Regions from separate parts of the Streptomyces sp. PTL18 genome, predicted to be linked through region 1. Evidence: riboswitches for the same ligand, from Rfam matches in the RefSeq annotation. Region 1 holds a riboswitch; the other holds the start of a gene.
What was found. A riboswitch is a leader RNA that binds a small molecule or an ion and turns the genes downstream of it on or off. The one in region 1 is predicted to bind cyclic di-AMP.
Positions count from the first base shown of each region.

Region 2: linked by a shared signal. The riboswitch ahead of AC5WS8_RS10195 (M23 family metallopeptidase) and the one ahead of AC5WS8_RS37290 (M23 family metallopeptidase) in region 1 are both predicted to bind cyclic di-AMP.

Region 1 covers NZ_JCAJZO010000046.1:15,059-18,791, forward strand. The annotation lists gene AC5WS8_RS37285 (PP2C family protein-serine/threonine phosphatase) at 481-1,626, shown strand; cyclic di-AMP (ydaO/yuaA leader) riboswitch at 1,842-1,999, shown strand; gene AC5WS8_RS37290 (M23 family metallopeptidase) at 2,011-3,024, shown strand; gene AC5WS8_RS37295 (aldo/keto reductase) at 3,107-3,733, shown strand, end outside.
Region 2 covers NZ_JCAJZO010000004.1:251,659-255,391, forward strand. The annotation lists gene AC5WS8_RS10190 (GntR family transcriptional regulator) at 1-623, opposite strand, end outside; gene AC5WS8_RS10195 (M23 family metallopeptidase) at 827-1,579, opposite strand; cyclic di-AMP (ydaO/yuaA leader) riboswitch at 1,592-1,742, opposite strand; gene AC5WS8_RS10200 (M16 family metallopeptidase) at 1,966-3,354, opposite strand; gene AC5WS8_RS10205 (M16 family metallopeptidase) at 3,351-3,733, opposite strand, start outside.

The sequences.
Region 1 (3,733 bases):
TACTCCGCCCGGCCCACAGCGGTCGCCCCCCGCCGCCCTTCCGGGAAGCCTGGACGGGTGGCGCAGCAAGCAGGCGAGCGGTGGTCATGGGAGCAGGGCGAACCGGCCGGGCGGCGTGGACTCGAGGGGCCGTGTGCGCAGGGCACCGAGGCCCATGACCGGACCGAGGCCCATGACCCGTCCGGTGGGTGTCCTCCCGACCGTGACGACCGGCGACGCGGCCGGCCTGACGGCCGGCTTGCCCGGGCCCCTGGAGCCCCGGTAGCCGCCCGAGCCCCTGGAACCACCGAGGAGGCCTCTGGAACCACCAAGGAGGCCCCTGGAACCACCAAGCCCCCTGGAACCACCGAGGAGGCCTCTGGAACCACCAAGCCCCGTCGAACCGCCCAAGCCCCTGAAGTCACCCGACCCTTCGGAGCGCCCGTGCCCGCCCCCGACGCCCCAGCCCCGCTGCCCGCCCCCGGCGCGAGGGAGGCTGCGGTGCCGACGTGCGCCGAGGCCGAGGCGGAAGCCGGGACGGAGGTCGAGGAGCGGGGGATCTCGTACGCGCGGGCCTTCCTGAGCGCCCTGCCCTGGCTGCTGATCGCCGGCGGGGTCTGCTTCGACCTCTTCGCCCCGTCCGACTACACGGCCGGCCCCCTCTTCACCGCCGCGCCGCTCGTGGCCGCTCCGCTGTTCTCGTTGCGCGGCACCGTCCTCACCGGCCTGACCGCCGTCGTGGTGGTCCTCGGGGTCCACCTCGGGCTCGGCGTGCTCGGACAGGCCGGGGAGATCACCGAGGGGGCCACGGTCGTCACCGTCTCGGCCCTCGCCGTCCTCATCAACGTGCTCGTCCGCCGCAACGTGGCCCGCCTCGCCTCCGCCCGCCAGATCGCCGAGGCCGCGCAGCGCGCGGTGCTGCCCGAACCCGCAGACCGGATCGGTGGGCTGGACATCGCCGCCCGCTACGAGGCCGCCCAGGCCGACGCGTTCATCGGCGGCGACCTGTACACCGTCCAGGACTCCCCGCACGGGGTGCGGCTCGTCGTCGGCGACGTACGCGGAAAGGGCATGGGGGCGGTCACCGTCGTGGCCGTGGTGATCGGCGCCTTCCGGGAGGCCGCCGAACAGGAGCCGGCGCTCGAGGCCGTCGCCCAGCGCCTGGAGCGGGCGCTGTCGCGGGACCGCGCCGAGCGCGAGGACCCCGAGGGGTTCGAGGGGTTCACCACCGCGGTGCTCGCCGAGATCCCGCACGGCTCCGGCGTCGTCCGCATCGTCAACCGCGGCCACCCCTCGCCGCTGCTCCTGCTGCCGGACGGCTCCCTGCGCGAGCTCGGGGCCCGTGACCCGGCACCGCCGCTCGGCATGGGCGACCTCGGCGTCCGGCCCGGCCGGGCGGAGGAGTGGGAGTTCCCGCCCGGCTCCATGCTGCTCTTCTACACCGACGGCGTCTCGGAGGCCCGCGACGCGCACGGCCGGTTCTACGACCCCGCCGTCCGTCTCGCCGGCCGGGTCTTCCCCGGCCCCGGCGCCCTGCTGAGCACCGTCACGCGTGAGGTCGCCCGGCACACCGGCGGCCGCGGCACGGACGACATGGCTCTGCTGGCCGTCCGCAGGCCCACGCCCCCGAATGATCACGGTGGGTGATCGAGCGATGCTCCTGTGCATAACAACTGACATACCGTCACTACACATGAGGCTTCCGAGGTGTGGGTGACTCGCCCGTTTTCCTCCGTTCAGGCGGTGAAAGTCCTGGTCGACGAAGGGAAGGGATCTGTCCGAACGGCTTGGAATACAGGCCCCGCGTCTATTAACGTTCGATAACGCAGCGCGGTCGTCCCAGCCGTCACCAGAGGCGGCTCCGTGCGCGCCTGCCGAATCCCGCGAGGGAGCCGGGGAACCACCACCTTGGGGTGAATCGAGCGGATACCGCCGTGGTCGCACGGACGGTATACGCGCGTAGGAGACCTTCCTGCTCCGAACCCGTCAGCTAACCCGGTAGGCGAGACGGAAGGAAAGGAGTGCGCCCACGTGGCGTTCAACCGGCCTGCCCAGAGCACCTCGTCCGCCCCGAACGGCACCCAGACGCTCGGCCTCGCGCCCGGCACCGACGAGGGCCCCTGGGAGGAGTGGAACCCCACCGAGGACTCCCTCCGTCCCGTCCGCGGCCGGCACCGCGTCGCCAAGCAGCGCGGGGGCGGACTCGCCCGCAGCTCCACGGTCCTCGGCGTCGGTGTGATGGCCGCCGTCGGCGCCGGTGGCATGGCCACCGCGCAGTCCGGCAAGCCGCCGGTGTCCATATCGCTGCCGGACCTCTCCTCGGTCACGGAGTCCGCCAAGGCCCTCATCGGTGACGACTCCGGGGCTCCCGGGAGCTCGGCCACCGCGCTCAGCAGCGTCGGCCAGACCGACGCCACGGACGCCTCCGGCTCCAAGGGCGCGGGCGAGGCGCTGCGCGCCCGGATCATGCAGCAGGCCGTGTCCCAGCAGGAGCGGATCGCACGGACGGCGGCGCAGGCCGCCGAGGACGCCGCCGTGAAGAAGGCCGCCGCCGCGGCGGCCAAGGCGCAGGACGACGCGCAGGCCCGGGCCGCCGCGGAGAAGAAGAAGGCCGAGGAGGCCGCGCGGCTCGCCGAACTGGCCAAGCAGTTCACACTGCCGACCTCCTCCTACACCCTGACCTCCCGCTTCGGTGACGCCGGTGCCATGTGGTCCTCCGGCTACCACACCGGTCTGGACTTCGCCGCGCCCACCGGCACGCTCATCAAGGCCGTCCACAGCGGCACGATCACGGCGGCGGGCTGGGCCGGCTCGTACGGCTACCGCACGATCCTCACCCTCGACGACGGCACCGAGCTGTGGTTCTGCCACCAGTCGTCGATCAGCGTGTCGGTCGGGCAGAAGGTCGGCACGGGCGATGTCATCGGCCGCGTGGGCGCGACCGGCAACGTCACCGGGCCGCACCTGCACCTGGAGGTCCACCCGGACGGCGGCGCCGCGATCGACCCGATGGCATGGCTGCAGAGCAAGGGCCTCAACCCCTGACCCCACGCGGCAGCGCGCCCGTTTGCAAGATCTTTGCGGACGCCCGGAAGACCCCGGCCCGGTTCGGGCGTTGACGAGGAGCATGACTTCTCTTCGCAAGCTGGGTTCGTCCGATCTCGAGGTCTTCCCCCTGTCCCTCGGTGGGAACGTCTTCGGCTGGACCGCCGACGAGACGCAGTCCTTCGCCGTCCTCGACGCCTACGCGCAGGCGGGCGGCAACTTCGTCGACACGGCCGACGTGTACTCGGCCTGGGCGCCGGGCAACAAGGGCGGTGAGTCCGAGACCGTCATCGGCAAGTGGCTCAAGGCGCGCGGCAACCGCTCCGACGTCCTCATCGCCACCAAGGTCAGCCAGCACCCCGACTACCGGGGCCTGACCGCCGCCAACATCAAGGCGGCGGCCGACGCGTCCCTGCGCCGTCTGGGCACCGACTACATCGATCTCTACTACACCCACTTCGACCAGCCCGAGGTGCCGGTCGAGGAGATCATCGGCGCGCTGGACGAGCTGGTGAAGGCGGGCAAGGTGCGCGCCATCGCCGCCTCCAACATCTCCGCCGAGCGCCTCCAGGAGTCGCTGGACTTCTCCGACCGGGAGAACCTGGCGCGGTACGTGGCGCTCCAGCCGCACTACAACCTGGTCTCGCGCGACACCTACGAGGGGACGCTGCAGGACGTCGCCTCCCGGGCCGGGCTCGCGGCGGTTCCG
Region 2 (3,733 bases), on a different contig from region 1:
GGAAAGCGGAGCCGGTGCGCGGACGTCGAGCGTTCCGTGTGCAGCGCCGTGATCGCCCGCGCGCGCTCGCTGTCGCCGCGTGCGACGGCGTCCACGATGCCGCCGTGCTCGGCCCAGGACTCCGCGGGGTCGGCCGGCGCGTCGACCGTGTACGTCCATGTGATCTTGTGCCTCAGCTGTGCGAGCGTCGAGGTCAGCGCGGGGCTCCCGCAGGCCTGCGCCAGCGTCTCGTGGAACCAGCCGCCCAGAGAGCGCAGATCCTCGCTGTTGCCCCTCCTGGCCCGCTCCTGGCCCAGTCTGACCAGGCCGCGCAGCACCTTGAGGTGGGCCTCGGTGCGCCGCTGCGCGGCCCGCGCGGCTCCGAGCGGTTCCAGCAGCATCCGCATCTCCAGCAGGTCGGCGGCCTCCTGTTCGGTGGGCTCCGCCACGCACGCGCCCGCGTGCCGGCGGGTCACGACGAAGCCCTCGGCCTCCAGGGTGCGCAGCGCCTCGCGCACGGGGACACGGGAGACGCCGTAGCGCCGCGCGAGGAGTTCCTCGGTGAGCCGGCTGCCGCGCTCGTAGACACCCGCGACGATGTCATCGCGGATCGCCGTGCAGACCGAGTGCGCCGGAATACGCATGACCGACCTCCGCCTTAATCCCCGTGAAACGTACGCGATTGGCGCGTGTTCAACCGACTCTATTGCAGCGGACCAAAATCTCCGACGGGGAGCTGAAATCCATGCATATTTTTTGGACACACAGCCGTTCGAAAGCCCACGACGGCCCCGGCTGATCAGCCGGGGCCGTCGGGTGCGGGCGCGCCCGTCGCGGGCGCGGGCCGTCAGACGTTCACGCCGTGCGCGCGGAGGTAGGCGACGGGGTCGATGTCCGAGCCGTACTCGGGAGTGGTACGGGCCTCGAAGTGCAGGTGCGGTCCCGTGGTGTTGCCCGTGGACCCGGAGAGGGCTATCCGCTGGCCGGGGGTGACCCGCTGCCCCACGGAGACGCCGATGGACGACAGGTGGCCGTACTGGGTGTAGGTGCCGTCGTTCATCCTGATGACGATCTGGTTGCCGTACGCACCGCCCCAGCCGGTCCGGACCACGGTGCCGGAGCCGACGGCGTGCACGGGCGTGCCCGTGGCGGCGTGGAAGTCGATGCCGGTGTGGGCGCCGGAGGACCACAGGGAGCCGCCGGTCTTGTAGCCGGTGGACACATAGGAGTCGGAGATCGGCGGCACGAACGTGTTGAGTCGCCTGCGCTCGGCGTCGCGTGCGGCCCGCTCCTTGGCCTCCCGCTCCTGCCGGGCCTTCTCGGCGGCCTTCCTGCGCGCGGCCTCCTCGGCCTGCTTCCGCTCGGCGGCCTGCTTCTGGACGGCGGCCTGTGCGTCGATCTTCTCGGCGACCGAGTCACCGAGGGTGACGGCCTGGAGCAGTCCGGTCTGTTGGACGGGGGCGCCGGCGGCCAGGGCCGGGGCGGCCAGGGTGCCGAGGACACCGGTGGTGGTGAGCGCGGCGACGCCGACGGCGTTCGCAGTCGTACGCTTCACACGGCTGGGGGGACGGTGCTTCCCGGTGGCGCAGGTGAACGCCATGAAGTGGCTGGTCCTTTCCTTCCCTCTCGCCTACCGGGTTAGCTGACGGGTTCGGAGCAGGAAGGTCTCCTACGGGCTTGCGCCCGATTCACCCCAGGGACTGTGGTTTTGGGTCCCCGGCTCCCCTGGCTCGCGCCGTACGGGGACTCGGCGATGACTGTCCGCTGCCGCGGGTGCGGCGCACTGCCTGACGAACAGCCCGAACGAAGCTAAGGGGACCGGCTTTCAATCAGCAAACAGAGAACGGGGTTTGTAGCGCATCCCACAGGGCAGAGAGGCAACCTCTGTGGCAATACGGACAAACCCGCCGACGGGCGGGGCCCCGATGACACGGAAGGTCACCGGGGCCCCCGGGACGGCGCGAGAAACGCGCGCGTGCGTGCTTTCTACTCGGCTGCGACGACGCTGACTTCACCGATGCCGAGCGCCTCGACAGGCTCCTTGATCTGGGCGGCGTCGCCCACCAGAACGGTGACCAGGCGGTCCACGGGGAACGCGTTCACCACGGCCGCGGTGGCCTCGACCGTGCCCGTGGCGGCCAGCTCCTGATACAGCGTCGACTGGTAGTGGTCCGGCAGGTGCTGCTCGACCTGGTCGGCGAGCGTGCTCGCGACGGCCGCCGCCGTCTCGAACTTCAGCGGTGCCACCCCCACCAGGTTCTGCACGGCGACATCGCGCTCGGCGTCCGTCAGGCCCTCGGCGGCGAGCGTGCGCAGCACCTTCCACAGGTCGTCGAGCGCCGGGCCGGTGTTCGGCGTGTCGACCGAGCCGCTGATGGCGAGCATCGCGGCGCCCGTGCCGTCGGGCGCGGAGCGCAGCACCTGGCCGAAGGCCCGCACCCCGTAGGTGTAGCCCTTCTCCTCGCGCAGGACGCGGTCCAGGCGGGAGGTGAGGGTGCCGCCGAGGCAGTACGTGCCGAGCACCTGGGCGGGCCACACGCGGTCGTGGCGGTCGGGCCCGATACGGCCGATGAGCAGCTGTGTCTGGACGGCGCCGGGACGGTCCACGATGATCACGCGGCCGGTGTCGTCGGCGGTCACCGGGGGCACCGGGCGCGGCTTGGATGGCTCCCCCGTCCAGGCGCCGAGAGTGTCGTCGAGGAGCGCGTCGAGATCGATCCCGGTGAGGTCGCCGACCACGACCGCGGTGGACGTCGCCGGGCGCACATACCGCTCGTGGAACGCGCGGACGGCGGCGGCGTCGATGTTCGCGACCGTCTCCTCGGTGCCCTGCCGCGGGCGGGACATGCGCGAGGCCGCCGGGAACAGCTCCTTGGAGAGCTCCTTGGCGGCGCGGCGGGCCGGGTTGGCCGTCTCGTGCGGGATCTCGTCGAGGCGGTTGCGCACCAGGCGTTCCACCTCGCTGTCCGCGAAGGCCGGCGACCTGAGAGCGTCGGCGAGCAGCCCGAGCGCCTTGGGGAGGCGGGAGACGGGCACCTCGAGGGAGAGGCGGACGCCGGGGTGGTCGGCGTGCGAGTCGAGGGTGGCGCCGCAGCGCTCCAGCTCGGCGGCGAACTCCTCGGCGGAGTGCTTGTCGGTGCCCTCGGAGAAGGCGCGCGCCATGATCGTGGCGACGCCGTCGAGGCCGGCCGGCTCGGCGTCCAGGGGGGCGTCGAGGAGCACCTCGACGGCGACGACCTGCTGGCCGGGGCGGTGGCAGCGCAGCACGGTCAGGCCGTTGTCGAGCGTGCCGCGCTGGGGCGCCGGGAACGCCCAGGGCCGGGCCTCGCCGGGCTGGGGCTGCGGGTGGAAGTCCATGGTCGCGAGCTCGGTCACTTCGCCGACTCCTCGGTCTCGTCGGTGGTCTCGGCTGCTTCCGGGGCCTCGGTCGCGACCGGTTCGTACACGAGCACCGCGCGGTTGTCGGGGCGCAGGCGGGCCTCGGCGATCTCCTGCACCTCCTCGGCGGTGACCTCCAGCACGCGCTTGACGGCGGTCAGAGCGAGTTGCGGGTCGCCGAACAGCACGGCGTACCGGCACAGTTCGTCCGCCCGGCCGGCGACCGTGCCGAGCCGGTCCAGCCACTCGCGCTCCAACTGGGCCTGGGCGCGCTCCATTTCCTCGGCCGTCGGCCCCCGCTCGGCGAACCGGGCGAGTTCCTCGTCGATGGCGGCCTCGATGACGGGCACCTCGACGTCGCCGGAGGTCTTCACGT